DNA from 4 places in the Candidatus Clostridium stratigraminis genome. Region 4 is predicted to be linked to each of the others. Evidence: riboswitches for the same ligand, from Rfam matches in the RefSeq annotation. Region 4 holds a riboswitch; each other region holds the start of a gene.

Region 1 (7,823 bases), on a different contig from region 4:
TTTCAGGAATGCCACCTACCCTGTATCCAATAATAGCAACTCCAAAATTCATTGCTTCGACTATACTAATTCCAAAAGACTCAAAATATGAGGGTGCAATAAGCACATCGCTTGTCAATAGAACATTATCCTTTTGTTTACCATCAATCCACCCTAATATTTCAGTCTGCTCTTCCACTTTCTCATTTTTTATTATTTGCTTGACTGTTTCTATATCACCATTTCCTGCAATAAGAAATTTTACGTTCATTTCCACTTCTTTAAAACTCTTTATAACTTCAATAAAATCATATATGCCTTTTACCCTTGAAAGTTTCCCCATAAATAAAACCTTTACTTCTTTACCACTATTTTCTATATTGATATTTTTCTTTAATGTAACTCCATTATATACTCTCTTTATTTTGTTTTTGTTGACACCAATAACATTACATAATTCATTCCTAAATACTTCTGAGACAGTAATAACCAAATTAGCCTTATTCATGCTATATTCTATCAATCTCTGAATAAATTTAGGTTGACTGGTATAAAACTTTATAAATCCACCACCATGAACATGAATTAGTAATTTTACATTCCTTGGGGTTAATAATATAAAAAATATCTTTCTATAAAAACTGCCTTTTGAAGCCAACTGTATATGGCAAATACTCACACTTCTCATTATTATTAAAGAAAAATACCACATAATACCTAAAAAAAATGAACTACCGAACTTCTTTCCATAAGTATTAATCGCTATAATATTAAAATCTTGTTGCAAATCAGAATTATATATATCGTTTATAACCGTAGAAATGCCCCCCTTTAGATTTCTATTTGGTCCGACTAATACTACATACTTTTTTCTCATTTTTTACCTTCTTTTATAAGTTAACTTTAATGATATCAATTCATAAAAACTAATAATACTAACTGTGTATACCTTCTACTCTTATTTCTTTAAAACTTTTATAACACAAAGAGTATATTACTGCAAAATACACTCCAGCCAAAGGACTTAATAATACATGTCCTCCAGTAAAAGAGATTATTATTGAAAGAATATATAAGAATGAATAATCTTTCTTATCACTATCTCCTTTTGAAAATAAAAATACTGAAATTGATTTTATGAACATTTTTACAATACCATAAGTTAAAATAAGAAAATTAATTATTCCATAAAAATAGATAATATCAAGGAAATCCATTTCTATCATACCATGACCCGGTAGAAAGCTATTTATTATTTGGGACCCATCTTTAAATCCAAGACCTAAAAAATAATTAACTTTGCTTAAGTTCCAAAAACTAAATGCTATTTGCGCTGTTATGTTCCTTTGACTTAATAAAAATGTTAGTGGATTTAAGTTATCATAAAAGTACATATATCTGTTAAGAATAGTATCTTTATAATAAGAAAAATATTTAATATAACCGAAAAACAAAAATAAAGAAAGAAATATTAATATTACAATCAATTTTTTTAAATTTTTGAAGTTCATTAATTTGAGTAAAAAATATGTTAATATAATTGCTAAAAATATTATAGCTGCTTTTGTTCCAATTATAAAAAATACAAAAGTAGTCATAATGAATTTTATAATCTTTACTAGATTTATTCTATCTTTAACCATTTTTTTAAATAAAAATGGATAGCAAAAAATTAATGTATTTGTAAAATCATTAACTCCCATAAACAAACCTTTATATCCTATGGAATCATTATAAGATGATTGTCCAATTCCTAATATTTTTGTTACTATTAATGAAAAACTCAGAAAAACTGCCGTACTTGCAAGTAGATTAGTTAGTTCATTCTCAAAGTCAGAAGAGGAAAGAAATACTTTCCTAGTTAATAATAAAAATGTAATAACATATAAAATTTTACTATAAAACAACATATCATTGATAATACTATTTAGATCATAAATATTATAAAAGAAACGTATTATAACTAAAGTCATACTTATCAATATTATGAAAAAATTCTTAAAATCAACTTTGATGCACAAATATATATTAATAATTAATATCAATAATCTTAAAATCTGACCTGGTGAAAAAGTTGCATTTGATTTAATAATATACAAAGAAACTCCATTAAGAATATCAATGATTGGTGTTATTATTATAATAAATTTAATCCATTTTAAATATCTTGAATTTTCCATTTGTAATTTATGCTCCTAATTTTTATAAATATAAGCATGATAAGTTATATAAAAGTAAGTTAATAATTTCTGAAATATTCAATAAAAATTACAATATATTCACATAAGATTATGATAGTAAAATACTCTTATATCTAAACCATATCAACATGTTGTATTATTAATTTCCTTTTTCCTCTTTTGGTTAAGCTTATTTCATCTACTATTTTTATTTGAATATCCAAAACATCTTTGATTTTTGTATCTAATGCTTTTCTAATGTTAACTTTATCCTCTTCTGTTATTATATCTTCCATTAATAAGTTTAAATTAGCCTTGCCAATTTCAAATTGCTCAAACTGGAATTGTCTAATTTTATTGAAAGCATTGCTGTGAAAATTAATAGCTGCGATTGATATTTTCTCATTATTTTTCCCTATTAAAACTTCCGAATCATTATGTCCTATAATCTCCACAACTTTATTATTTTCAATTCTAACAATATCATCAGTCATATACCTTACAAAAGGCATTTTATAGCTAAGAAAGCCTGTACAGGCTAATCTAAATTCATTTTTCACACTTGTTGGTATAAATTCAGTATATCCATAAATTTTATTGAATTCATAATGGTCCTCATATTTTCCACCAAAGACAGACCTTTCAGAGTGGCCATAAAAAATACAAGTATCACAGCCCAGTATATTTTTAATATAGTCATTATCTTCCTTTGGACAGAATTCTGAAATAAAAAATACATATTTAATGTTTACTTTTGTATTGGTTTTTTCTATTAACGTGCAGAAATTTTTGACTATTGATGGATACCCGCTAATAAATTCCGGTTTAAATTCTCTTATAATCTTTAAATATTTATGAATATTATCTTCATTAAGTGAAAATGGTGATAAGACTATTTCGTTATATACCGGATTATATTTAGCTATTTTCCCATTGAACTCCAAGCCTCTGAATGTAATCATTTTTGAAGTTTTATAATTATAACCGAATTTAGACCAATAATGATAAACAAAGGCTCTTTCTTTAAATATTGATTCTCTATCAAGACATATTTTTAATGGCTTTCCGCTACTACCACCGGTATATGCAACATAATGATTAATATCCAACTTTGATAACAACTTATTTTCATTAGCCAAAAATATAGCTTTATTGGTAAAAGGTAGAACTTCAATATCCTTGAAATCAGTCATTTCTCTCGGATCAAATTTTGCCTCTTTGAAAATATCTTTATAATAACTTACATTATCATCACAATATATCAATATTTCTTTTAATTTTTCAAATTGTTTCTTTTTCTTTTCTTCTTCACTTAATTCATCGTATTTATCTAATTTATAGTAAGTATCTAAAAAGTCTTTATTATTAACTAATTTCTTTCTTAAAATAGGTGCAAATATCCTTTTAATACTTTGTGGACACAACTCACTTATTTTTTTCACATATTTATAATTCATTACAATTCATCCTTTTTAAATTTGTTACTCGATATTTTAATCATTCTTAACTAGGCTGAATTTTTCTTGAATAACCAATCTTATAAATTTCAAATTACCAAACAAATATCTCTTCCACATTCGTTTTGGTTCCTGAATAAACCTATAAAACCACTCTAGCCCACATTTTTGCATCCATTCAGGTGCTCTATTAGTAACTCCAGCAACAACATCAAAACTCCCACCAACTCCCATTACAAAAGTAACCTGCATTATCGGAATATATTCCTTAACCCAAAATTCTTTCTTTGGACTTGAAAAAGCAACAAATAGAATATCAGCTTTTGATTCCCTAATATCCTTTGCTATTTCTTTACTTTCCTCATCTTTAAAATAACCATTACGATATCCGGCAATATTAAGCGAAGGATACTGTTCTTTAAATATCTTTACAACCTTCTCAACAACCTCTTGCTTAGCTCCAAAAAAATATGGTCTATATCCATTTTCAGCCGATAATTTTACTAAATTATTAAATAAATCAATACCGGTAACCCTTTCAGGAATTGGATACCCTAAAAACTTCGCAGCCCACACAATTGACTGCCCATCTGCATTTATTAAAGGGCAACTATTAACTATGTCTGCTAAATGCTTATTATCTTGCATTAAGTTAATTTTACTTGCATTAATTACAACATGTTGAACATGCTCTCTATTTTTAATTAAAGATTGAATCCTAGCTAAAGTTTCATCCATAGTTAAGGTATCAACATTACTGCCTAGTATATGTATTCTCTTCTCCACTACAATCCTCCAAATTTATATTCTCCAATACAACATCCCAAATTTTTCAGCTTCACATTTGTCTATAACGGCTTTTACATCTACACAAACTGGCTTATCCTTCATTAATGCAACCATATTTTTTACATTATCGAAATCTATACCTTGCTGTTTCGATAATGTTAGGATAGCATCTGCGTTCTTTATCGCCTCATCCTGTTTATTAACTTTAAAATCATAATTAGTAGGTACCACAGGATCAAAAGCCTTGACTATTGCACCTTTTTCGATTAACAATTTACATATATCTACTGGTGGGCTTATCCTATCATCATTTGAATAATCTTTCATAGCTAGTCCAAAGACAGCAATTTGCGAATCCACTAATTTCTTCCCTTGCCTTTTCAATAACTCCTCTATTTTATTCACTATAAACTTTGGAAGTTTCGAATTCTTTTCTCTACTTATTTTTAAAATATCAAGATCTACTGCTAATTCTTCTGCTTTTGGTGTTAGATAATGATATGCATTTGGTATGCAATAACCTCCTACTCCCGGCCCTGGAGTTAATAGATTAACTCTCTTATGAGTATTTGCAAGTTTTACTACTTCAAATATATCTATGCCAAGTGCTTCTGTGAATCTTGCAAACTCCTGAGCCATAGCTATATTTACATCTCTTTGAACATTTTCAAATACTTTTGATGTTTCAACAGCTTTAATGCATGTCGCAGGTACCATCTCTGCTTTACATACCACTCTTAATAAGTCTATAGCTTTACTTAGGCTAGCTTCATTTACTGCTCCAACCAAAGTAGGCATATTGGCAAATTCATCGAAAGCAAGTCCTTCGGCTATTCTTTCTGATGCGTAAGCTAGATAGAAATCATCTCCTGCTTTCATTCCAGACTCTTTTTCTAAAATAGGCAAACAAAGCTCCTCTGTTGTACCAGGTATTACAGTACTCCGTATTACAACCAAATCATTCTTCTTTAAGTTTCTACCAATTGTTGTGCATGCACTTTCCAAATAATCAATTATATATTTACCATCTTTTATTGGAACTCCAACAGTAACAATTATATTGTTACACTCTTGTACAGCCCAATCAGCATTAGTTGTAGCAATGTATCTTTTATTTTTTAGTTCAATATTTAATACTTCTTGAATTGAAACATGGTGAAATCTTTCCGTATGATGTGTAATCCCATCATTAGTTTGTTGTATCAGCCTATCGTCAACATCAACTCCTATGGTAGCGCAACCCCTAATCGCAAAGCTTAACGTAAGTGGCAATCCAACAAATCCTTGTCCAAAAACGCATATCCTTTTATTAATAGAATCATCAAGTATATTCTCATTAAATTGCTCCATAAACAATTCATTGGATTCTATTTCCTTAGATTCTATCTTTGTTTCTATGTCTTTCATTACAATATTTTTTACCGTTGTTTCCAATTCAGCTTCCCCCTATTCTTGTCAATAAGCTCTTAAGGTCTGTTTTCTATAAATAATAGTGTACTTGGACTATTACCTTGGATGTTTTACCATCCCTATGTTAATTTATAGTGTTACTCATTTCATTATAAAAATTATACGTATTCTTCACTTAGCCTCATAAACAAAAAAGCCATTGATTCAAAAAATTACTCGGCGGGTTGCACTACTAGCTCCATGAATTCCAAGTGCCCAAATACAGAATTCACTTCTTTGCTTCCGATTAATTTTTAATTGTTTTTAAAATACTCTATTCTTAAAAAGTTATCTCGCTCCATCATCACCAAAAAAAACAGAAAATGTCTTAAAAATTAATTTTATATCAACCCAAGTATTTCTTTCTTTTAAGTATTTAATATCTAATTCCATCCACTGCTCAAAACCTATTTTGTTTCTGCCCATAACCTGCCAATAGCAAGTTAACCCTGGCTTTACTAATAGCTTTTGTTTTTGATACTCATTAAATCTAATGACTTCTCTTGGTAAATTTGGTCTTGGCCCTACCAAGGACATATCTCCTTTTAATACATTAAATAGCTGAGGAAGTTCGTCTATGCTGGTTTTTCGAATAAATCTTCCTACTTTAGTTATTCTAGGATCTTTCTTTATCTTAAACATTGGTCCAGACATTTCATTTTTATTTTTAAGCTTATCCAATAATTCTTCTGCATTTTCAACCATAGATCTAAATTTATACATCTTGAAGGCTTTCCCATTTAAACCTATTCTCTCTTGACTAAATATTATGGGTCCTTTAGACTCTAACCTTATGGCAAGTGCTGTTATAATTAATACTGGGCTTAATAATAAAATTCCAGTAATTGCTCCAATAATATCAATAAGCTTCTTTATAAAATAATAAGTCCAGTCTTTGGTATATTCATCCTTCCAAGTTACTTCTATTCTACTATTATTTAGTACAGGTTCCCCCATTGCCCTGCCTCCAATACTTAACATTTTTATGACTAATTTAATTCCACAGAAAACCTAAATTTATCACTTCTCACTACGCATCTTCGAAATTCTATTGGCTTCTTGCCTTCGGTATAGGTAACCCTTTCAGTCAAAAATAATGGCGTACCTGCATCCACCTGAAGAAGCTTTGAATTGTATTCATCAGCTATTACAGGGTCGAAATACTCTGTTGCCTTTAAAAGCTTTATATTATATTTATCTTCAAGTAAATTATAAATTGCACATTTATCAATATCAGATGCTGTAAGTCCCGGAACGATATTCATTGGTAAATAAGAAGCTTGTACTACTACAGGTATATCATTAATTTTTCTCAGAATTTTTATTACAATTACTTGATCCGTAGATATTAACTCAAGGTGTTTTCCGATAATTTCATCACATAGCTCAGATCGAACCTCAAGAAGTTCACTTTTTATTTCATAACCCTCTTCATTAAAGTCTCTGGCAAGGCTGTATATTTTGTCTAAGCTTTGTATAAGCTTTGGTGGATTAACATAGGAACCCTTGCCTTTTTCTGTCCTAATTCTACCTTCATCCTTTAGTTTTTTCATGGAATTTCTAATAGTTACCCTTGTAACCCCGTATTCCTCAACTAGTTCATTTTCAGATGGCAGCAGCTCATTAGGCTTGTACACCATTGCTTCAATTTTATTTAAAAGTTCATAATAGATCTGTAAATAATACGGAATATAGCTCTTCCTATTTATCAATTTATTCACCTCTAATGTATACTTGTCTATACAAGATTATACCATTTTTCGGTATGAACTTCTACATATTATTACCAATATGTCTATATTATTAGTTATTATTGAAAATCCTAGCTATATCGACATAATTTTCTTTGTATTCTACCTATAATATATCAAATAATTCTATATTTCACAAATATTTTGATTGCTAGATTAGCATATAATATAACATTTAACGTCAATTTTTTATTACTTTCATAAAAAAGTCCTATATA
Region 2 (7,823 bases), 580 kb from region 4:
TGCTTCATATTTCTTTAGTTCAGGAAGGTAAATTTTCGTTACATTAATCATTTTTTCTCTCTCCTATATTATTTAATTTTGGGGACAAGCTTTTGTATTATAGTATGTAAAAGCTGAGATTTTGCTTATGAAAGATTAAAATAAAAAAACAAGGAATATAAGTATAGATTCTAAGATGAATAATAAGTGGGTTATTATTTTCAATATTAATGGCATACATTTATTTAAACTTTATAAAAATAATATTTTATAAATTAAATGCAAATTATATTCTGTTGTGTAATAATATATTTAAGTATTACTAATAATTTTTAGTAAGTACTTATTTTTATCAATTAGCATTAAATTAAAATAAATTAGGAGGAATTTAAATGAACAATTTCACATTTTTAATCTCAACCAAAATTATTTTTGGAAAAGATACTGAAAGTCTGGTTGGAAGTGAAGTGAAAAAGTATTCCAATAGAGTGCTATTGTGTACTGGCGGCGGAAGTATTAAAAAAAGTGGACTATACTATAAAGTAATTAGGTCTTTAAAAGAAAATGAAATTGAATATATAGAGTTATCAGGAATTCAGGCAAATCCAAGATTGAGCCTTGTTTATGAAGGTATAAAGCTGTGCAGTGAAAATAAGCTTGATTTTATTTTAGGAGTAGGCGGAGGAAGTGTAATAGACACCGCCAAGGCAATTGCCGTAGGGGCTCCATATGAGGGAGACGTGTGGGATTTTTATTCAATGAAAAAGATACCTGAAAAAGCACTTCCTGTTGGTGATATTTTAACTATTCCTGCTACTGGAACAGAAGCAAGTATTAGCTCTGTTATTACCAATGAGGATGGCATGTATAAAAGAGGACTAAACACTGAACTAATCAGACCTGTATTTTCAATACTAAATCCTGAATTAACCTTTACACTTCCAGATTATCAGACAGCCTGCGGTGCTTGTGATATGATGGCTCATACAATGGAAAGGTATTTTACAAATGTAGAAAACGTGGATTTAACTGATAGACTTTGTGAGGCTATATTAAAAACCATAATAAATAATACACCTATAGCACTAAAAGACAGATCAAATTACGCTGCAAGAGCTGAAATTATGTGGGCTGGAACAAATGCTCATAACGGATTAGTAGACCCTGGAAGAATAGGAGATTGGGCATCTCATGGAATTGAGCATGAATTAAGTGCCTTATATGATATTGCACATGGAGCAGGTCTTTCCATAGTTTTTCCTGCATGGATGAAATATGTTTACAAACATAATATAAATAGATTTGTGCAATTTGCAGTTAGGGTATGGGATGTAGATCTATCTTTTGAATCCAGTGAAGCAATTGCCTTAGAGGGTATAAACAGAATGATGGAATTCTTTAAGAAAATTGGACTTCCAGTTACCTTAAGTGATGCCAATATACCAGAAGATAAAATTGAGGAAATGGCTGATAAATGTACAAATAGTGATACAAAAACTGTTGGTAACTTTGTAAAATTAAATAAACAGGACATAATAAATATATACAGTTTAGCAAAATAAGAACATGTTCTCTAAAGGACTTTACCGTTATAAATTTTAAATAGCAGGGAAAGTCCTTTAATTACTAAGTAGTTACAAGGAAGGAGACAAATAAATGTCAAAATTATTTTCGGAATATAATCTAAAAAATATGAATTTGAAAAATAGAATTATAATGGCACCTATGTGCATGGACAGTGCAGATAATTATGGGAATGTAAGCTCCTGGCATTATCATCATTATGTAACTAGAGCGGTAGGTGGTACAGGACTTATTATTCTTGAAGCAACTGCAGTAGAAAGCAGGGGAAGAATAACTGATAGGGATCTAGGTATATGGCAGGATTCACATATAAAGCCTTTAAAGGAAATTGTAGAGGAATGTAAAAGGCATGGTGCAAAAATGGGTATACAGCTAGCTCATGCTGGAAGAAAGTGTGAAGTATGTGAAGAAGCTATTATAGCCCCAAGCTCTATAGCCTTTAATGAAAAATACAAAACACCAATAGAAATGAGCAAGGATGATATAAAAAGGGTAATAAGTTCTTTTAAGGATGGAGCCAGAAGAGCTAGAGAGGCAGGTTTTGATGTAATAGAAATTCATGGAGCTCATGGATACTTAATAAATGAATTTATGTCTGGTTTAACTAACAAAAGAACAGATGAATATGGCGGCAGTAAAGAAAACAGAGCTAGGTTCTTAATAGAAGTTATAAAAGCAGTAAGAGAAGAATGGCCTATGAAAATGCCATTAATATTGAGGGTTTCAGCTGAAGAATATGCAGAAGGTGGCAATAAACCTGAGGATACAGCTGAAATTATTAACTTTGCTAAGAAAGCTGGAATAGATATTATTAACGTTAGCTCAGGAGGAGTAGTGCAGGCTCATATAAATACATATCCTGGCTATCAAATAGGCTTTGCTGAGGAGATAAAAAAACACGTAAGCTTACCCGTTATTGCTGGGGGCCTTGTTACAAGTCCTCTAATGGCAGAGGAAATTCTACAAAATAAAAGGGCTGATTTAGTATATTTTGGACGAGAGTTGTTACGTAACCCATATTGGCCGTTAATTTCAGCTAAAGAGCTACAAGATGATGTAGCTTGGCCAGTTCAATATGAAAGAAGTAAAGAAGTAAGAAAAGGAGGTTTCTAATTTAAATAGAGATTAAGCTGTATATTTTAGCAGTTAAAGATTAATTTTTATTATTAATTTGCTAATTTAATTACATTTTGCGAAATTTAGGGAAAAATAATAAAAACCTTTGACAAAATATTCTATTATTAGACAAAGGATATATGATTTTTCTATAGAATTGTATAAGTAATATTATGTATTAACTATGGAAGGTGTCATATATGGTAAAAGGGAAGCAGCTATTGTATGTCCATGAATTAACTCCAGGAATGATTTTGTCTAAGGAAATAAAAGCTAATGATAAGCTTTTAATTGCGGAGGGAACAATTGTAACCCAATATGCAATAAACAAACTGAAAGAATATTATATAGACAAAAAAATTGAAGTGTACTATGGAGACTCTGGGGCTGAGCAGGATTACGAGAAAGATACTGATAGAATTAGAACTATTGAGGAAGTTCAAGAAAGTCTGGAGGAACTTACCTTCGATGTGGAAAATATTTATGAGGATATGGAAAATTTAAAAGTAACAAGTTTAGAAGAAATAAGAAAATTTGCAGTAAAAATTCAAAGTGAGTTGAAATCAGTAAACTCAGTAATTAAAAATATTGTATTATATGGCAGTGGAAAAGATACTATTTACAAACATAGTGTTAATGTAACCGCTTTAAGTACAATTCTTGGCAAATGGATAGGGTTGAGTGGCAGTGATCTTAACCTTCTTACATATTCTTCAATCCTACATGATTTTGGTAAAGTTAAAATAGATAAAGGTATTTTAAATAAACCTGGAAATTTAACTCAAAAAGAGTTTAATGTAATTAAAAAGCATCCAACAATAGGTTATAACTATATAAAGGAGATACCTTTTTTAGATAAGTCTGTAAGCTATGGCGTGCTTATGCACCATGAACGGAATGATGGCTCAGGATATCCACTAGGTTTAAAGGAAGAAAATATTCATCAGTTTGCAAAAATAATTGCTATAGCAGACACCTTTGATGCTGTAAATTCCGATAGGATTTATAAAAATAGCAAGGGACCTTTCGAAGCACTTGAAATAATTAAGAAGGAAAGTCTAGGAAGGCTTGATTATGAGTATAGTAATATTTTCTTAAATCATGTGGCAAATTATTATATAGGAGAAATGGCAGTATTAAATTCGGAGAAGATTTGCAAAATAATAAAAATAGATGTAAATGATTTAACAAGACCTCTGCTTTTGGACAACTCCGGATTTCTAGATTTGAAGCATCATAAAGAATTAACAGTTGAGAAATTGGTTTTATAATTAACAAATATAAAGACATTCCAAATTTTATTGGAGTGTCTTTTATATTTTGTTTTTGTTATGCAAATAAATCATTAGTTTCATGGGGCTATATACAATGCTTGTATACCATACCCCCCTATATCATATAAATAAACAATTAACTATCATGTGAAAATGCTAACAATGCTAGCGCGTGAAACATTGTTAAATCAATATTTAACCTGTTAATGTTTTATTTATAGTATCTTTTTTATCTTTCTGTAGTATAATATACGTATAAGAGGTATGGGTAAAACAAAACGGGAGGTGTTGTGATGAATATTTTAATGTATGTTATCAGTAAGGAGTATAGGGATAAATTAAAACAAGATTTTAATAAAGATTTATCCAATAAATTAGAGCAGGAAGTAATTCAAAATGAATTTATTTACAAGAAGGTTTTAGAAGGTAATTTGAATTAACTTAAAATTTAAGCCCATAGATCTTAAATATGACTATGGGCTTCTTTTTACTTAATTATTAAGACATTATTCAATTAATAATGTCATTTTTTTTATAATTATTACAAGTTTATTAATGTACCACCTAAAAAATACAAATTATTTCGTATAATTATTATTAGATATATTGATTTCTCATTTAATATAGAATATAATGGTAATAACTTAATATAAATCAATTATTTTATATTAGTAAATAGCAAATCCATCGAAAGGTGGAGACGCAAAGCCGTGAGTCTAAAGCAAATTTATTTGCCATGATAGTCAGGTTGCCAAAAATATAGGGTAACAGTTGTATCTTTAAGATAGGCACTGTTCTGCCTGTCTTTTTTTAATGTAAAAGTTACTTGTAGCTTGAGAAGTTAAAAATGCTGTTATCTAAAAACAAAATGTTTTATTAATTGAGAGGTGCAGTATGGTAAAAAAGTGGAGTTTAGAAGAACAAAAGTATTTATCTGAAAATTGGGGACAAGTTGATCTTAGAGTTATTATGGAGGTTCTAGATAGAAGCTATGACAGCGTAGTTAGAAAAGCTCAAAGATTAGAGCTAGATACAAATAAATATCTCAAAGAGAATTTAACCAATAGGTGGTCTGAGCAGGAAGAAAATGTACTTAATAATTTTTATCAGGTTAAACCAATGAATGAATTAATGTTATTACTACCCAATAGAACAAGGGAGAGCATAATTAAAAAGGCTAAACAATTAGGCCTTAATTGTGAGAATCGGCATTGGCTTACAGAAGAAGTAACATATTTAGAAGAAAAATGGGGCGTAATGACAATAGAAAATATTGCAAAGAAGCTTGCCAGAACTAAAAATGCTGTTTTACTAAAAGCCCACAAAATAGGACTTAGGGAGCAGATAATTGCAAATGGCGAATATCTAACTCCAAAGGATATTTCTAACATTTTAGCTGTTGGAACAAGAACTGTTTATAATTGGATGGATAAAGATTATTTAAAATATAAGAGATTTAGAATAAATTCAATAAAAAAATATCAAATATCAATAGATAACTTTAAACTTTTTATAGAGGAACACGAAGATAAATGGAATACTAGAACAGCAGATATTAAATTTATTACATCGTGCTATACCACTTTCAGAGACATAGCAAATACTAAAGTACCAGAATGGTTGCTGCAAAAAATTAATGTAGACAAGCAAAAGAAACTTCCCTCATGCCGAAAGCAGTGGACAATTAAGGAAGAGAATAGGGTAAAGTCAATGATTAATGGAGGCAAAACCTGTAAGGAAATAGCACTATTATTAAATAGAAGCTTTTATTCAGTACAAGATAAAATAAGCAGCAAAAGGCATGAATATTTTCAAGGCAATAATATAACATCATCAAATTTAAAGGAAATGGACCAAATTTTAATAGGTGGATAAAGATTTACATAAAGTTGGTTACTATAAGCAGCCTTAGGTTGATAAACAAACTCTCACATAATAAATGAAGATAAAAGGGGGATTTTGCAAACTATTTTAAAGATAGTTTGCAAAATCCCCCTTTTATTTATACATTATGCACCTGCTGTAGAGGATTGAGCTGAGCTATTTGCAGAAGCACTTTGAAATAAGCTTAATAAGGAATCTAAATCAGAACTTAAATTAGTAAGTTTACTAATTCTTGTGTTTTGAATACTTATTACTTTATCTAAATCAGAAGCTGCTGCATCATATTTTTTGCCTTGCACGTCTGATTTAAATTGAGTAAAGGCTTGTTTCATGGTGCCATTGGTAGCTTGTAAGGTGGACATATCATTTTGAATTAATTTAAGTTGTGCTTCAATTTTACTTAAATCATCAGAAGTTAATTGTTTTTTACTTTGTTTAATATTATTAATGGCCGCTTTTACAGCGGCTCTTTTATCAGTTACTGTTTTTCTAAGTCCTTGAATGGTCTCATGATTTTTCTTTATTGTATCTTTTTTCTGAAGCATATTCGCTTTAAATTGCTGTCTTTCCTGAACTAACTGAAGGTGCTGCTGTTGTTTAATAAGTCCATCACCAAATGTAGTGCTTGTTCCTTGTGCATGAACAGCCATAGGCATTATAAGAGCTGCTGAAATCAATGATGAAATTACCTTAAGTTTTAATTTTTTCATTTTAAAAACATCTCCTTAATTTATATTATTTATTATTGACTCTGTTGTATTTATATCCGAACTATTATCTAGGCCATTTAAGGTGCTATCTAAATTATCTATCATATTAGAGGCTTTCTCCATTTCTTTATTTGTTGATGAGGCAGCATCAGCTGATCCACGCGCCGCATTAACATCTGCTGAAGTAGTATTATTATTTTGAACATGGCTTTGAGTAGTGGGTTTTGCATTATTTGCTGCAGTTGTTAATGTACCGCTTCTTTCACAGCCAGCAGCTAAGAAACATATAAGCATTAAGGTTATTAATAAAATCTTTTTCAATAATATCCCTCCTGTATTCCTAATTCTCCTTACAAATAAAGTTTACCATTTTAATATAGGTTAAATCTCCGATAAAATGTGGCAGAATTGTGGCAAGCTTTTAGCAGTTATATTACATATCAAAAGCAAATGTTATAATATATTGTAAGTTGTTTATATGAGGTGAAAATGACATGGAACAAAAACTTATATATATAGCAGATGATGAAATCAAGATTCAAGAATTAATAAAAATGTTTTTAGTTAAGGAAGGCTACGGAGTGGAAGCATTTACGAGTGGAGAGGAGCTTTTAAAGGCATTTAAGGAAAGAGCTGCTGACATGCTTCTTCTGGATATTATGATGCCAGGAATAGATGGACTTTCTGTCTGCACTCAAATACGAAAGGAAAGCAACGTACCAATTATTATAATTTCCGCAAAGGACGGAGAATCTGATAAGATTGCTGGATTAATGCTGGGCAGTGATGACTATATGACTAAACCCTTTAGTCCAGTAGAACTAGTTTTAAGAGTAAAAAGTATATTTAAGAGAATGGAATTTGAGAAAACTAGAGAGAGTAATTCAGAATTAATAAACATAATAGATGTAACTATTTATACTGAAGGCAGATATGCGGTTTGTAATGATCATGATTTAAAGCTTACTTCAATGGAATTTAATTTATTTCTTTATTTAGTGAAGAATATAAATAAGGCAGTATCTAGAGAAGAACTCCTAAATAAAGTTTGGGGCTTTGATATGGAAGTAGATACGCGTGCAACTGATGATATGGTAAAAAGAATAAGAAGGAAGCTTAATAATGAAGGTGCTGCACTTAAAATAGAAACCTTGTGGGGCTATGGGTTCATGATTTCTGGTAAACAGGAATAGGAAGGGTTAAATATATGAATAATTCTAAAAAAACTATTAGGAAAAGTATATTTTTATCACATATATCCATTATTATAATATTG
Region 3 (7,823 bases), on a different contig from region 4:
GATCTTGCTTATGAAAGAATGTTATTAGGGGGCCGAATTATATATATAGGAGCTGGTACAAGTGGAAGGCTTGGAGTGTTAGATGCCAGTGAATGTCCTCCAACCTATGGAGTGGACCCTAGCCTAGTTCAAGGATTAATAGCAGGTGGATATGGTGCCCTTTTAAAAGCTATAGAAGGCGCTGAAGATTCACCTACACTTGCCAAAGAGGATTTAATAAATAATAAACTAAATAAGAACGATGTTGTCATTGGACTAGCTGCCAGCGGTAGAACCCCTTACGTAATTGGTGGACTTGATTATGCTCGTGAAATTGGTGCATTAACTGGAACAATTTCATGTGTACATTCATCTGAAATTGGTAAACATGCTGATATATCAATTGAGGCTATAGTTGGGCCGGAAGTTATTACTGGCAGTACAAGAATGAAGGCTGGAACTGCACAGAAAATGATATTGAATATGATTTCTACTTCTTTAATGGTAAAGCTAGGTAAAGTTTATCACAATTTAATGGTGGATGTTCAACCAACAAATGAGAAATTAGTGTCTCGAGCTACAAATATTATAGCTAAAAGTTCAAATTGTACAACAGATGAGGCCTCTAAATATTTATTGGAAAGTGATAATAATGTTAAAGTTGCAATTTGTATGGTTTTAACAAAGAAAAGCAAAGAAGTTTGCAGTGAAATTTTAACTAATGAGAATGGTAATATTTCAAAAGCTATTAGAAAAATAAAAGGTTAAATCTTATGCAATTTATCAATAAATTTGGTACAATTATTATAGGTATATTAATTTTAACCAATGAAATTTAAAGCGAGGTCATTTCATGAGTTGTTTATATAAAATTAAATCCTGTGATAATTTCACAAAGACAGAAGAGAGAATTTCACAATTTATTTTTGAGAATGTAAATAGTATAATATATGATTCAGTTCAGGATATTGCTGCCAAAACAAATACATCTCCAGCTGCAATTATAAGGTTTTCAAAAAAACTTGGATATAATGGTTTTAGTGAATTAAAAATAGACCTTGCAAAGGATAATACTGAAGAAATTCCACTATTTTCTGAAAAGATTTGCCAAAATGACTCTTTAAAAACAATAGTAAAAAAGTCAAAGGCATCTGATACTTCTGCTGTAGAGCAGACTTACAAGCTTTTAAGAATTGAAACCCTAAATGATGCAGTTCAGGCTATGAAAAATGCTAGACGTATTTATTTATACGGTATAGGTAGTTCTGGAATTTGTTGTTATGATTTAGCTCAAAAATTATCTCGTGTTGGATTTGATGTAGTGTTTTATAACGACTTCCATATGCAATTAGCAGCAACAACTTATATATCTAAAGAGGATGTTGCCCTTGCGGTTAGCTACAGTGGAAATACAAAAGAAATAAACATAGCAATGGAACAGGCAAAAAATCAAGGAGCAACGACAATTTCAATAACACAGTTTATAAAAAGTCCATTATTGAAATTTACAAATCTAGTGTTATATGTACCATCTCAAGAAAAGGACTTAAGACTCGGTGCTGTTTCATCAAGAAATTCATCCTTAATTTTAACAGACTTATTATATTTAGGTATGATTTCTGATAAATTGGATGATCACAAAAAGAATATAATGGCTTCACGACAATTGGTAAATAAATTAAGATAAAAACAGACTGTTTGTAATAAACCTAAATTTCTATTTCTTTTTATTAGCACAGCTTTTGTTCCCATAACTGGTATAACGAAGGTTATGGGAAAACGCCAATGATCCTAATATCTAATGAGGCTGGCACCTAACTTCACATTGAATTTCAAAATGGACAATGGCATCAAATACCATTGTCCATTTCTATATTCATTTTAATATATTCATTTTCTTCTGCAGCTTGCTTTAACAGATTAATGATAGACTCCTAAATGGTCTATTATGGTTAGTCACGCCAAAGGTACTTTATAAATGCACTTAAATATTGAGCGATTACCTTAATATTTAATTTGTTGGTACGTTGTTTACAACTGTTGAATTACCAGCAATATCCGTAGCTGTTACAATAATCGACTGATTTTTATTTGGTTTTGCTGCAATAGTAAATGAACCATCAGCATTCGTTACTTGTACAGTAGCAACGGAAGTTGTAGCGCCGTCATTGCTATTATTATTTATGAATGATACATTTACAAATGATCCCACTTCTGCTTTCCCTGTAACTGTTTGGTTTTTGCTGTTGTATGTTACATTAATCAGTTGAGGTGGTGTTTTATCTATTGTAAATTCAACTGTTGTCTTGTTTCCAACCGTATCTGTTACAATTAGTGTGTAAGAACCTTCATTTGATACCGATGTTCCTGAAGTAAATTGTGCTCCATTTAGTGTAGCATTTCCCTCATTAAAAATAGGTGTTACAGCTATATTGTAATATTTATCATTTATAACTCCAGTTACTACTGGTGGTATCTTGTCAATATTCGTAATAGTAACTGTTTTTGTGGTAGTATTACCGGCTAGATCTGTTGCTACAAAGTCAAAACTACCATTTGTGGTGAATGTATGGCTCTGAGCATTGAGTGACCCTTCTTCATTCATAGCAGCGGTAACTGTTATGTCTTGGTTAGTCGGATCTTTTGTATAATCACCAAGTGTAATTTCAGGAGCTACCTTATCAATATTTGTGATTACTATGATGCAATCAGTTTTATTTCCAGCTTCATCAGTTGCTGTAAAGGTAAAGCTTCCATTTTCAGTGAATGTATGGCTTGTTACATTAAGCATACCTTTGTCAGTACTAACGGTAACTGTGATATCTTTATTAGTTAATGAAGTGATATAGCTGCCTGTTGTAATGACTGGTGCGACTTTATCTATATTGTTAATGGTAACTGTTTTACTGCTTTGATTTCCTGCCGCATCAGTTGCTGTAAAAGTATAGCTTCCATTTTCAGTGAATGTATAGCTATCTTTATTAAGTGTACCTTCGTTTGTGGTTGCGGTAACTGTTATGTCTTGGTTAGTTGGATCTGTCCTATAATCTCCAAGTGTAATTACAGGAGCCACTTTATCAATATTTGTGATTACTACGGTTTTTTCAGCTACATTTCCTGCTGCATCAGTTGCTGTAAAAGTAAAGCTTCCATTTGAGGTAAATGTATGACTATCTACATTAAGTGTACCCTCATTAGTAGATGCGGTAACTGTAATATCTTTGTTTGTCGGAGATGTATTATAATCTCCAAGTGTAATTACAGGAGCTACTTTGTCAATATTTGTGACTTGTACGGTTTTTGAAGTCACATTTCCTGCTGCATCAGTTGCAACAAATTCAAACTTTCCGTTTTCAGTAAATGTATGGCTAGCTGCGTTAAGTGAACCTTCGTTTGTATGAGCATAAACTGTAATGTCCTGGTTAGTTGGATCAGTCGAATTGAATGGGTCTATAGTAATTTCAGGAGCAATCCTGTCAATGTTGCTAACAACCGCGGTAGCTGTACCTTTATTACCCGCTGCATCAACAAAATTAAATGTAAATTCCCCATTATCTGTAAATGTGTATGTGTCTGCTCCTCCATTGTTTAAAATAGTAACTGACTCACTAGGAGTAATTTTTACTACAACATCCTTATTTGTTGGATTCTGAGTAGAATACTCAACGGTTGCGGTTGGAGCTACCTTGTCAATATTACTAACACTTGCCATAGCCTTACCCACGTTGCCAGCTACATCTACAAATTCAAAGGTAAAATCTCCATTTTCCTTGAAAGTATATGATAATGACCCTCCATTATTAGTTACGGTAATAGGTTCATTTGCATTAAGTGTTACAGTGACATCTTGATTCGTTGGCGCAGTTTCTGAATACTCAATTGAACCCACTGGAGATGTTTTGTCAATATTCTCCACGTTAACCCGTATAGATCCCGGATTACCTGCTGCATCAGCAAATGTCAAATCAAAACTTCCATTTTTAGAAAATGTCAATGTAGATGCATCTGAGTCAAACATAATAGTACTAGGTAGAGCATCGATGTTTGTATAAGTTACCGGCTCACTCGGTTTTATGGTAGCCACCACATCTTTATTTATTGGGGTAGTGGTAGAATAATTAACTGCCGCCGTAGGTGCCACTCTATCTATATTATTAATTCTTACAGTTTTAATAGTTTGGTTCCCAGCTGCATCAGTTGCCACAAAATCAAAACTCCCGTTATCTGTGAAAGTATGGCTAGTTGCATTGAGTGTACCTTCGTTGGTACTTACGGTAACAGTGATGTCTTGGTTAGTCGGGTCTTTCGGATAATCTGAGATGGTGATAACTGGTGGAGTTATATCCACTTTTTCGGTAACAGGAGTCGCTTTTGTGTGAACATCACCAGCGGGCTTTCCATTTACGTATATTGTATAGGCTTCAATTGTAAACACTGGGTCTGTTGCTGTATTTTGATCTAATTTTGCTACATATGAATAAGACCATTTAGTATCACTAATTTTTTTCACAACAGTATTATCATCACCATCTACTTTTACAACTAATTGTGGGCCATCAATGGTAACTGTTCCAGTTAAGTTAACCGTTGTATCTCCGTTTTTATGTGTAGGTTTATCTGGGGTAATTACCCCAGTAACCTTTATGTCTGACATTTGTGTTCTACCTGTTTGGATGTTAGTTGCACTCGCTGCATTAGCATTGGTTCCAATACTAATGCTTAATGACATTGTAACAGCCAGAGCCAATGATATTTTTTTCTTGTTCATAAAATTTTCTCCTCTTAAAATATTTTTGTTTTTTAAGAGGGGCGGTTACACTATTAGCTCCATGCAGCCCAAGTGTCCAGATACAGACCGCACTTCTCAGCTCCCCTAATATAAGAAACTTGCACAGGAGCATTAGTTTCTTATCTTCGACATTAGAGATATGTCCTATATTATGAAAGATCACCTCCATCCTTTAGTATAATTTAAATTCAGCTTGCTAAAATATATAAAATTAGAATTTAAAGATAAGTTTCTAATATTTTCTACAAAGAAATCAAATCTAAATCTAATTTGTTGATAATTTATCCTATAGTACATTGATAGGTTCTGATCAGTAAAATATATTAAACATGCTGTTTTAAATATAATTATATCCAATATACCAATTATTAACAACAATTGTAAAAAAATATATTTCAACAATATATTTCAAATATGGACATTTAATAATAAATGTTGATTAAAAACCTCATTTTTTTGTAGTACGGCCCTCCGTAACTACTTCAAAAGAGGTTTTCCCATTTCTTTTATAGAACCATAAAAAGAGAGCTCATTCAGAATGCACATTATGCGTCACCTGAACAAGCTCAAAAACAAACATTAGCTTCACCATAGCCATTGCTTATAACTATTTTCTTACATTATAACAATTCTTATCTATATATTTTACAATCTCTAAAGATGTACTATATCTATCACTTCCACTGATTCTCTCAACAGTTAGTCCTAAGGCTTGAATCTCAAATTTTACATTAAACTTATCAAAACAGATATTAAGGATATCATCTTCATTTTTCTGTTTTTCATCTCTATTCTCCTATCAAAAATAAAAATATCTTATTATTAATAGATAAAACTATTATACTTCTATTATCGTATTATTCATTTATCCTTTAATTTCTTTTTTGCTATCGATAAGCAAAGGTTTATCATAAAATAAGTGTTTAATAACCCTCTTCCTTAAGTGCTGCTACAATTTCCACATATTTTTCTATTACATCAAACCCTTTATAATCATCTCTTCTTAGGTCTATAATATCTCCATGAGAGATCCCTCGCCTTCGTTTATTTTTTAATACCCCTTTAAATTCACCCCATTTAGCAGATTTAATAGATACTAAGCCATCATTTTCACCTTCTGTTAACCTTACTAAAATATAAGGTATGGCTACTATATAATCGCTTAATATATTCTTTACTACCGTTGCGTAACTTTGATAATACACTTGCGGAGCATCCCTTACCTCTTCATTAAATTTTTCACTATGTTTAGTTGAAAACTGTCTGCTTGCAGTATAAAAATCAGGATTTTTATCCCCTAGAAACCTATAATATTTATCAAAAAACCTTGCAATAGCTTTGTAAATTTTATCAGGAAGTTTACAAGCAATATCAACAAACTTACATCCTCTATGTGGTGATGACATCATGGTTAGTGATGCCACACAGTCCCCCATCTCTAATTTACTTATCATAAAACGTGCATCTAGTCCTCCCTTTGAATGGGCAATAATATTTACCTTTTTACATCCTGTTTCTTTCATAATATCAAGAATTTTATTTTTAATGTCCTTTGCATTATACTCAACTGTCCCCCAAGCTTCTTGATTACCGTAATAAACTGTTGCTCCATTGCGAATTAATTCCTTAGGTATCCTTCCCCAGTAATTAATGTATTTTAAATCTCTAAATCCAACACCATGAACTAATACGAGTGGATATTTTGTTTTACATACTTCTGAATCAACACGAGCTTTATTATTAATTACTTTATAACATTCATGATCATATTCTATTCTTGCTATATGGCAGGCATATATCATTATAAGCGCATTTATGATTGGAATAAGGCTCCCAAAAACTACTATAAGTCGCCTCATTATATTTAATCTTCTTGAAGTACATAAAATTCTTATCATACCATTTGTAAGTAATATAATAATATTTAATGCCATAATAACAATGTCTATTATTAAGATATTCTTAGGTATGGCGAGGTTTTGTATTGTTGCAACTCCCATTTGATATATTATGATTTGAATAAAAGCTGCATACAATCCATATAAAACAATACTTCTTCCACATATCATTACCCTTAATCTAATGTTTACAATATGATTCCTAGCATATGGAACTATATTTACTTTTATCCAAATATAAAAAGTGAAAAAAATTGCCTCAGCTAAAATAATCCATTTACATATAACGTTATCTTGTCCAAATTTAGTACGTTCACTAAAAAAGTACCCTAACAAAAAAATATGAGGAGCGAAAATAAAATACACATGCAAAAAGATTTTATTCAGTAAATGTATCTTCTTATTAATATCTAAGTATGCAATACTGATTACAATTAGTGTTAATGCAAAAGTTATTATAGCTGCTATCATAATTTCTCCTTACTTAGGTTGGAATTCTTATTAAATAATCATATTTTACCATATTTTTCAACAGAAACCCATAGTTTTTAAGAATGGTGGGTGAATGAAAAAAAGATTGAGTTTTTCCTCAACCTTTAAAATCTTATTGCAATTTAATTAATATCACATAATTCATACTTACATCATTTGTGGTACGGTTCACCGTAATTAATTCTAAATCCCCTATAAACCTGTTCAAGTAAAATAACTCTCATTAACTGATGAGGAAAAGTCATTCTTGAAAAAGATAATTTATAATCAGCTCTATTTAAAACTTCCTTTGAAAGGCCAAGGGATCCTCCAATAACAAATGCTATACTGCTATTACCTTTTATGCCTGCATCTTTAATAAATTCTGCAAGCTCCTCTGAAGATAACATTTTACCTTCTATGGCCAAGGCAACTACAAACATACTATCCCTTATACATTTTAAAATTGCCTCTCCTTCCTTTACCTTTATCTGAAATTCTTCCTTTTCCGAAGCATTATCAGGTGTTTTCTCATCCTGAAGTTCAATTATTTCAAGTTTACAATATCTGCTTAGCCTTTTTGAATATTCATTAATGGCATCCTTAAGATATTTTTCTTTTATTCTCCCAACAGTTATTAGCGTTATATTCATAGCTAGCCTCAATCCTTTATCTATAAAATTAAT
Region 4 (7,823 bases):
AAAGTTTCAATCATATTATGATTTATAGCAATTAAAGAAAGGATTATATCATGATATACTTTAGTTATCCTGAAAGTATGGACATGGATGTTAATGATAAAAATATTTCAGCAGGTCTTGGTGAGCAAATACTTTCCCCATCAGAGTTTAAATTAAAATATCCATTAATTGAAGAACTGGAAAATAAAGTTGCAGAAGATGCTATAAATGATTTAATTGTTTCACTTGAAGGCTTATTATTTACGGATCACGCAATAGTTAAGAAAAAAAAGGATCTAACAGATGTTGTAAGCGACTATAAGGTCCCTTTAAACGAAAAGGGACTCATAAGCATGCTTTTTGAATTATATATTTATGAAAACCATGCAGCTCATGGAATGACCTACTATGGTTCTATAACTGCTAACTTAGAAACAGGAGAAACCTATGGTTTTTCTGATCTTTTTAATTCAAAGGTATATTATACAAGGATTTTAAGTGAAATAGCTGTAAAAAAAGTAAAAGCTATGGGGGTTCCACTAATTGCTCCTTATAATGGAATTACAGATGATCAACAGTTCTATCTAACCCCTGACTCACTTGTACTTTATTACAAAATATACGAATTCACACCTTACTATTATGGAAACTTTGAAATTAAAATACCCTATAATGAAATAATAAATATCTTAGGTCCTTTGAGCCCAATCAAAAATCTTTTACATTAAATATATTTAATGCTTGAAGATTAGTCCACAATAGATTTAAAGGGATGCTTAAAATTCTATATGCAGCATCCCTCATTTTACCTTTTCATTATAGATATCTATTTGGCTTAATTTTTCATAATAGGATATACTTCTTTTTTCAGTTCTCCATCCAAACAATATAAATGTAATAGGATCCCATAACGCCACCCATCCAATAATAAGCAAACTTTCTTTAATTATCTTAACAAGATTGGTATCTGAAAATCTCTCTAAAACTTCTACTAATATTATGCATAGTATGAGAAACAAAAGTCCTATTGTCATATTTGTCAACCACTGTCTAAATTGTTCTTTAAGACTTAAATTCTTTTCTTCTGCCTTATATTTAAAATGCGTATGTATAACTTTTTTAATTGAAGAAATATCTATATAATCATCCTCCTTCATAAAGCTAATTTTTAGACTTACCTTGCTTTTCAGTGGATAATTTTTTATAGAACTTATAATATAGGTTTCAAAGCCTTCATTTAGGACTCTATCTTCTAATGATCTGTATCCAAGCTTTTCAAAGATATCCTTTGTGTCATTTACTATAACTTTAATAATGGCAACTTCCTCATCTATTTCAATATCTGAAGTGGAATTTTTTATTTTAAGCACTTCATTTTCCTCCTTATATACCAACCTTTAATCACCAATTCACATCAGTTAGCTTTATTGTATCCACTAAATAGTAAATTATATTATACAATAGTTTTCTATAGACTTTTATCGCAGATATTTGTAAAAGAAATCTTTTAACTGTAAATCATAACATTAAAAAAGTAGACATGCTTTTCTTCATGTCTACTTTAATATTATAATTTCAGCGAACCTATGCTTTTAATTTTCTAACTTTATAATTTAGTTTGAAGTTGTAGTTGTATTTGTTGAAGTTGTTGGTGCTGTTGTATTAGAATCAGTTGTACTTGTTGATGTTGCTCCTGCTGTGCTAGTTGAGTTTGTTGATGATGCAGGCGCAGGTGCTACTGCTTGATTTGCTATAGCAAGTGCTGCATCTAAATCATTATTTAATTGCTTTAAAGCATCTAATCTTTTTTGAAGTTTTGAAATAACTTTATCCATTGATGCTAAAGCATTATTAAAATCTTTACCGCTAACCTTTGATTGAGTGTCAGCTACTTCATTATTTATTTCTGCAGTAGCTTTAACTTCTTTAACATCAAGTTTAAGATTTTGAGCTGTGTCAAGAAGAGACTTTAGCATATCTGGTGAAAGTGTCTTATTCCCTTTTTCTATATCTTCTATAATTGTTTCAAGCTGTTCTCTCTTTTGTTCAACTTGACTTCTAACTGCTTTAGTTTTCGTTCTTAAATCAGCCATTTGAGCATGCTTTGCTCTCATGGCAGTTTTAAACTGCTCAATTTGCTGTTTCTTATCAGCTTTATTTTGCATAGCTTCTTGTTTATGTTCTTGACCATTTACTGCATTTTTATTTTCATTATCTTTTTCTTGATCCTTATCCTCTTTATCATTGTTCTTATCTTTAGAACTTTGAACCACCTGCTGCCCTTTTCCTGTATTACCCTTTGAATCATTATTACCCTTTGCATATGCAGTAGCCGGTAAAACTACAAGTATTGATAAAACTAGTGAAAGTATTTTCTTTTTATTCATTGCTATTTCCTCCCTTTAGTCGGAAACACTGAGCAATTAAGCTCACTCGCTCCCGCTCGTAAAACTATTCGTTAAAGCCCATTTAGGGCTTTAACCTCCTTTTAATTTACTGAATTATAATCGATATCTTTAGCATCTTGAATTGATTTTAATGCACTATCTAAATCTTTCAAGGTGGAGTCTACTTTAACATTTACTTGTGCATTTTGAACTCCTGAAAGTTTTGGAACAGTACCGGGCTTAATTGAGTTAAAATTTGTTTGAACCTGTACTCTCTCATCTGTTTGAGTGCTTTGAGTTCCTGAAGCATTGTTTCCTTGTTCATTTTTAGATTTTAATCCTATACCAGAACAACCTGATAGCAAAATAGTTGATACTAAAAGCATTACCGCAAGCTTGCGTCTCATATTTTCCCTCCTGTATTCCTAATATGTACATAACAATTATTAATTGCTATACCTCCTATGTCCACATTCAAAGTTATATACGAACCTTGGATTTTGTTTTAAGGGGGGAAAAATAATTTTTTAAGATTTTGACAAAATAACTTTCAAAGTATAAAATTAGTAATACTTTGATTTTGATTATTATAAAGGAGATCAACTATGTTAATACCATTTGATGATTTAGGTCTTAATTCAAATTTAATAAATGGATTGAAAAAAGAAAATATATTTACACCTACAGAAATTCAGGAAAAGGTAATTCCAATAGCACTTAAGAATAAAGATATTATCGGTCAATCACAAACAGGAAGTGGTAAAACCTTAGCTTACTTACTTCCAATATTTCAAAGGATAGAACCCGAAAAAAGAGAGATGCATACAATTATTCTAGCACCTACACATGAACTTGTTATGCAAATAGATAAGGTAATTAAAACCTTAGCTGAGGATTCAAATATACCTATTACTTCCTTACCTATAATTGGAGATGTAAATATAAAAAGACAAGCAGAAAAGCTTAGAGAAAAGCCTCACATTATTGTAGGCTCCACAGTAAGAATTCTTGAACTTATAAAAGCGAAAAAAATTAGTGCCCATACTATTAAAACTATAGTTATTGATGAAGCTGATAGGCTTCTTAATGAGAAAAACTTGGAAACAGTAAAGGATATTATTAAAACAACACTTAGAGACAGGCAACTTATGTTGTTTTCAGCTACTATAGATGCTAGTGTTATAGTCACAGCCCAAAATCTCATGAAAGAGTCTGAAGTTATTCGTATAAATAATAATATTAATTCAAATATAGAACACATGTATGTTTTAGCAGAGCAAAGAGACAAAATGGAAGTACTTAGAAAAATAATTGCAGCTGAAAAGCCTAACAAAGCTATTGTTTTTATAAATAAAAGTGAAGAGACAGAAATAACCACTTTAAAGCTTAGGTATCATCACTTTAAAGTCTATGGAATACATGGCAAAGCTACTAAAGAGGAACGTCAAAGGGCAATGGAGGACTTTAGAAATGGAAAGCTGCAAATATTGGTAGCCTCAGACCTAGCAGCAAGAGGTCTAGACATAAAAGAAGTTACTCATATTATCAATTTAGATTTACCTGAGCATTCAAAAGATTATCTTCACAGAGTAGGCAGAACCGGTAGAGCTACTAAATCTGGTAAAGCTATTTCTATAGTAACTCAAAAGGAATTGAGTCTAATTAAAAAGTACGAAAAGGAATTTAATATAAGTGTTGCTTCAAAGGAAATGCACCTTGGAAGCCTTATAACTACTCTTACCAATAAAGTAATTAGTAAAAAGAAGACTTTAAGAATAAAAAATTATTAGAAGTAAATCAAAAGGACTGAGTCCGATAAATAACGGATTCAGTCCATTTAATTACTAATATATAAGTTATTAATACATCAGATTTACAAACTCTATTCAAACAAATAGTATCCATTTCCTTTATTTCTTTTAACTTTATACATTGCGCTATCTGCTTTTGATACTAGTTCATCTATATCTTTACCATCACTTGGCATAAGGCTTATCCCTATGCTTAATGCTAATTCTATTTCATCAGAGCCGCATAGTAAAACTTTCCTCTTATTTGTAATTCTTGACGCTACAGCTTCGCAATCATGCCGATCCTTTATTGATGGAAGTAATATTAAAAATTCATCCCCTCCAAATCTAGCAACTACGTCTCCTTCCCTAGTAGATTCTTTCAAAATTTCGGCTAAATACACCAGTGCATCGTCTCCTATTTTATGACCATATTTATCATTAATTTCTTTAAAATTATCAACATCAATAAACATAAGGCCTAAAAGGCTGTCACTTCTTATAGCATTTATGCAAAGTTTGCTTGCAAGTTTATAAAAAAGCATTCTATTTGCTAAGCCTGTTAACCCATCATAATAAGCTAGCTTATTAATAGTTTTTTCTTTTTCTATTAATTCTTTATTTAAAACATATAACTCATTAACATAATTTTTTAGCTGCTGAATACGCAAAAATTGATTAGTTACATCAATAAATTCCATAAGTATAAAATTTAAATTATTCTTTTCAATCCTGCTTATCTTTAAATTTAAATTTTTATCTAAGTCCAATAAATCTTTATGCATGGCTGCCGAAAAGAACATCTTTCTTCCATCAGTTAATACGCTATCAATTGCATTTTTAAAATAACCTTTATTTAGGCTAGGAATAACTTCATATACATTCTTATTTATTGTATCTTCACAACTTAAATTAGTTAAAAATATCATATGATTATTCCAATGTAAAATTTTCAAATCAGAATCTAATATTAATATACCTTCATTTATATTTTCTAAAATTTCATATAAAATACTAATCATTGAAGCCATCTTCTACCAATTCCACTCTATTCAATAATTCACTTAATGAACTTAAAGTTAGATTAATTATTATAGCTCCTGACACTTCTTTATAGTCTATTTTAAAGGTAATATATAACATTAGCATATGTGTATATTCATCATTTTTTATATTTTTTTCAAAATCAACTTTTTCGAAAACTTTTACTTCAGGCAATGTATAGCTTAGTTTCATTTTTAGATAATTTCCTAATTCACCCATTACTGAATTTAATATTATATTTCCTATTTCTTTAATGATGTCATAATCTGTGTCTGTAAAATTCATATCATTTATTTCATATTCATTAACTTCTTCTAAACACAAATTAATAAATGTTCTTATTTTATCTGCAGGAAATATTAGCCTTGCCTTTCCTCTTAGTTCATCTTTAAATGCAATGGAGGATACCATAATAGTTCCCTTCATTACTTCCGGAAGATAATTGTTTATTGTCACTGCTTCTTCATTTATATCTATAATTTTTAAAATTGGCACATTTAAAAATATTTTTTTGCTAATAATTTCAGAAAGTATACTTGCTGATTTACCAACACTTATATTAAAGAGCTCCCTTAATATATCTTCTCTTTCTATCTTACTCTTCATTTTTATCATTCCTTATTATCTCACATATAGATTTTGCTATATCTTCAGTGATAGGCTTGTTTATAAATTTAATTATTCCATATGCGTTCATTTCTTCCTTTATGCTTTTTTGAACATCTGCAGAAACAACTATGATTTTTGCATTAGAATCATATTCATTTAATAACTTAATTAATTCTTGGCCATTTAGTTCAGGCATTAACAAATCTACAAAAGTATATTCAGGTTTAATATTTTTGTATTTCTCAAATCCTTCTTGTCCATTTATAGCAAAATAAATTTTAGCCTCTTCCAAATATTTTGCAATTAAATTACCTAATATTTTTTGAGAAAAGGTGGAATCATCAACAATTAAAATATTCATTTTTTATATGCCTCCTAAGCTTCGTAATGAAATAATTTAATATAAATAAAACCCTATATTCATAAAAAATATGAATATAGGGTGGGTTGCATCATAAACTCAATACATATAAGATGCCCAAGTGAAATATGTAAATCATAGTTCCCCTTATATCTAAATTTGTTGTAAATTATAACTCTTAGATACTACCACATAATATAAATTATTTCAATAACAATTTCAAACTTAAGCATTAGCATTTAATTAATCACTAATATTTTTTAAAATTGTAGATAGGTATTTATATGAATTGAAAAGATTTATAATAAAACATTAACGCTGTAATAATAGTGAATTAACATCTCTATGTACTTTTAATATTATATATAAAGGGGGTGAAAATATGCCTACTGAATTTGAATTGATAAACTCTGAAAATATAGCCCAATTAATTTTTATAGCATCAAGCTTACTAGGTATTGAATCTGGTATAACAGGTAAACAGGCTTTAGAAGAAAAACAGATGGGTTTATTAGCCCAATCACAAAGTACTACCATTAAAGCAGCCGAGATTGTAATTGATTCAAACTTATTATCTATTTGTTCATACTTAATATTTTTAATAGCTGCTATAATTAGGAAAAATCAAGTGGAGAAGGAAATACTAACCGGTTCTTCAAAAGTATCTGTAACACCAAATATAATTATAATAGCAAGCTTTACATTTTCTTTAGTAGGTACTCTATTAAGATTTATAATTGCTAAGGAAAGATTAAAAGAAGTCCAGTTACCATTTAGTCTGTTATAGAGCCTCATCAATTTTCCCATAAAATTATAAATAATCATTGAAGCTATACATGTAATTATACTAAATTTATATCCCACTTGTGGCAAAGCTTATTTATAAACATATACTGATATTATGTGAGCAACTTTTAAGGAGGAAAATAAACATGGCTCATGATGAAAAGCCGGATTTTAATATGTACCAAATGCAGGAGATGAACTTTAACCCTAAAAATAACTGTATTCCACAGGAAACAGTTATTAGAAATGTACGACTAGCTGCTGCTTATGTTCCTTACCAGAAATTATGCACAATCTTATCCCCCCTAGAGGCTCTTACCAAAGGAACTGTTTTTCCAGAGCTTTATAGTCCTTATGAAGGAAAAGATAAGAATACTAGACCGTTTGGTAATATATAAAGGAGGTAACTATATGAAAATGGATAGATTTCAGCTTTTAAAACAAATAACCGCTGTAAATTTCATGCTAGAAGACCTCGCTTTATATCTAAACACACATCCATCTGACCGTGAAGCTCTTATAAAGTACAATGGCTATGTAAAAGAAAGTTTAATGCTTAAGCAGGAGTATGAAAGAAGCTTTGGAATGATTGGTGAGCATGATTCATACAGCCCATATCCTTGGCAATGGATAAAAGAACCCTGGCCATGGGAATATGAAGCTAACTTTAGGCTATAAGGGAGGGAATAATATATGTGGACATACGAAAAATTGCTTGAATTTCCAGTAAAGATTAAGAATCCAAATCCAGAAATGGCAAAGATAATAATTACCCAATACGGCGGACCCGATGGGGAATTAGGTGCATCACTTAGATACTTAAGTCAGAGGTATTCAATGATTACCCCTCAGGCTATTGCTACCTGT

What was found. A riboswitch is a leader RNA that binds a small molecule or an ion and turns the genes downstream of it on or off. The one in region 4 is predicted to bind cyclic di-GMP.
Region 1: linked by a shared signal. The riboswitch ahead of ACJDUG_RS04435 (nucleotide sugar dehydrogenase) and the one ahead of ACJDUG_RS03340 (response regulator) in region 4 are both predicted to bind cyclic di-GMP.
Region 2: linked by a shared signal. The riboswitch ahead of ACJDUG_RS00540 (hypothetical protein) and the one ahead of ACJDUG_RS03340 (response regulator) in region 4 are both predicted to bind cyclic di-GMP.
Region 3: linked by a shared signal. The riboswitch ahead of ACJDUG_RS11840 (beta strand repeat-containing protein) and the one ahead of ACJDUG_RS03340 (response regulator) in region 4 are both predicted to bind cyclic di-GMP.

Annotation. Positions count from the first base shown of each region.
Region 1 covers NZ_JBJHZZ010000002.1:6,690-14,512, reverse strand. The annotation lists gene ACJDUG_RS04455 (glycosyltransferase family 4 protein) at 1-856, opposite strand, end outside; gene ACJDUG_RS04450 (O-antigen ligase family protein) at 915-2,159, opposite strand; gene ACJDUG_RS04445 (phenylacetate--CoA ligase family protein) at 2,294-3,616, opposite strand; gene ACJDUG_RS04440 (WecB/TagA/CpsF family glycosyltransferase) at 3,653-4,402, opposite strand; gene ACJDUG_RS04435 (nucleotide sugar dehydrogenase) at 4,418-5,839, opposite strand; cyclic di-GMP riboswitch class II at 6,025-6,108, opposite strand; gene ACJDUG_RS04430 (sugar transferase) at 6,143-6,811, opposite strand; gene ACJDUG_RS04425 (GntR family transcriptional regulator) at 6,844-7,566, opposite strand.
Region 2 covers NZ_JBJHZZ010000001.1:108,041-115,863, forward strand. The annotation lists gene ACJDUG_RS00515 (DegT/DnrJ/EryC1/StrS family aminotransferase) at 1-51, opposite strand, end outside; gene ACJDUG_RS00520 (iron-containing alcohol dehydrogenase) at 372-1,541, shown strand; gene namA (NADPH dehydrogenase NamA) at 1,636-2,676, shown strand; gene ACJDUG_RS00530 (HD-GYP domain-containing protein) at 2,880-3,950, shown strand; gene ACJDUG_RS00535 (hypothetical protein) at 4,247-4,393, shown strand; cyclic di-GMP riboswitch class I at 4,621-4,709, shown strand; gene ACJDUG_RS00540 (hypothetical protein) at 4,848-5,828, shown strand; gene ACJDUG_RS00545 (hypothetical protein) at 5,963-6,547, opposite strand; gene ACJDUG_RS00550 (hypothetical protein) at 6,563-6,868, opposite strand; gene ACJDUG_RS00555 (response regulator transcription factor) at 7,042-7,740, shown strand; gene ACJDUG_RS00560 (sensor histidine kinase) at 7,755-7,823, shown strand, end outside.
Region 3 covers NZ_JBJHZZ010000008.1:26,499-34,321, reverse strand. The annotation lists gene murQ (N-acetylmuramic acid 6-phosphate etherase) at 1-747, shown strand, start outside; gene ACJDUG_RS11845 (MurR/RpiR family transcriptional regulator) at 833-1,666, shown strand; gene ACJDUG_RS11840 (beta strand repeat-containing protein) at 1,991-4,747, opposite strand; cyclic di-GMP riboswitch class II at 4,778-4,861, opposite strand; gene ACJDUG_RS11835 (lipase family alpha/beta hydrolase) at 5,692-7,137, opposite strand; gene rlmH (23S rRNA (pseudouridine(1915)-N(3))-methyltransferase RlmH) at 7,311-7,790, opposite strand.
Region 4 covers NZ_JBJHZZ010000001.1:687,106-694,928, reverse strand. The annotation lists gene ACJDUG_RS03375 (DUF3298 and DUF4163 domain-containing protein) at 51-707, shown strand; gene ACJDUG_RS03370 (hypothetical protein) at 780-1,349, opposite strand; gene ACJDUG_RS03365 (hypothetical protein) at 1,593-2,366, opposite strand; gene ACJDUG_RS03360 (hypothetical protein) at 2,468-2,773, opposite strand; gene ACJDUG_RS03355 (DEAD/DEAH box helicase) at 2,972-4,156, shown strand; gene ACJDUG_RS03350 (diguanylate cyclase domain-containing protein) at 4,249-5,178, opposite strand; gene ACJDUG_RS03345 (chemotaxis protein CheC) at 5,171-5,806, opposite strand; gene ACJDUG_RS03340 (response regulator) at 5,796-6,170, opposite strand; cyclic di-GMP riboswitch class II at 6,242-6,325, opposite strand; gene ACJDUG_RS03335 (hypothetical protein) at 6,553-6,957, shown strand; gene ACJDUG_RS03330 (spore coat associated protein CotJA) at 7,103-7,354, shown strand; gene ACJDUG_RS03325 (spore coat protein CotJB) at 7,368-7,634, shown strand; partial or broken gene ACJDUG_RS03320 (manganese catalase family protein) at 7,650-7,823, shown strand, end outside.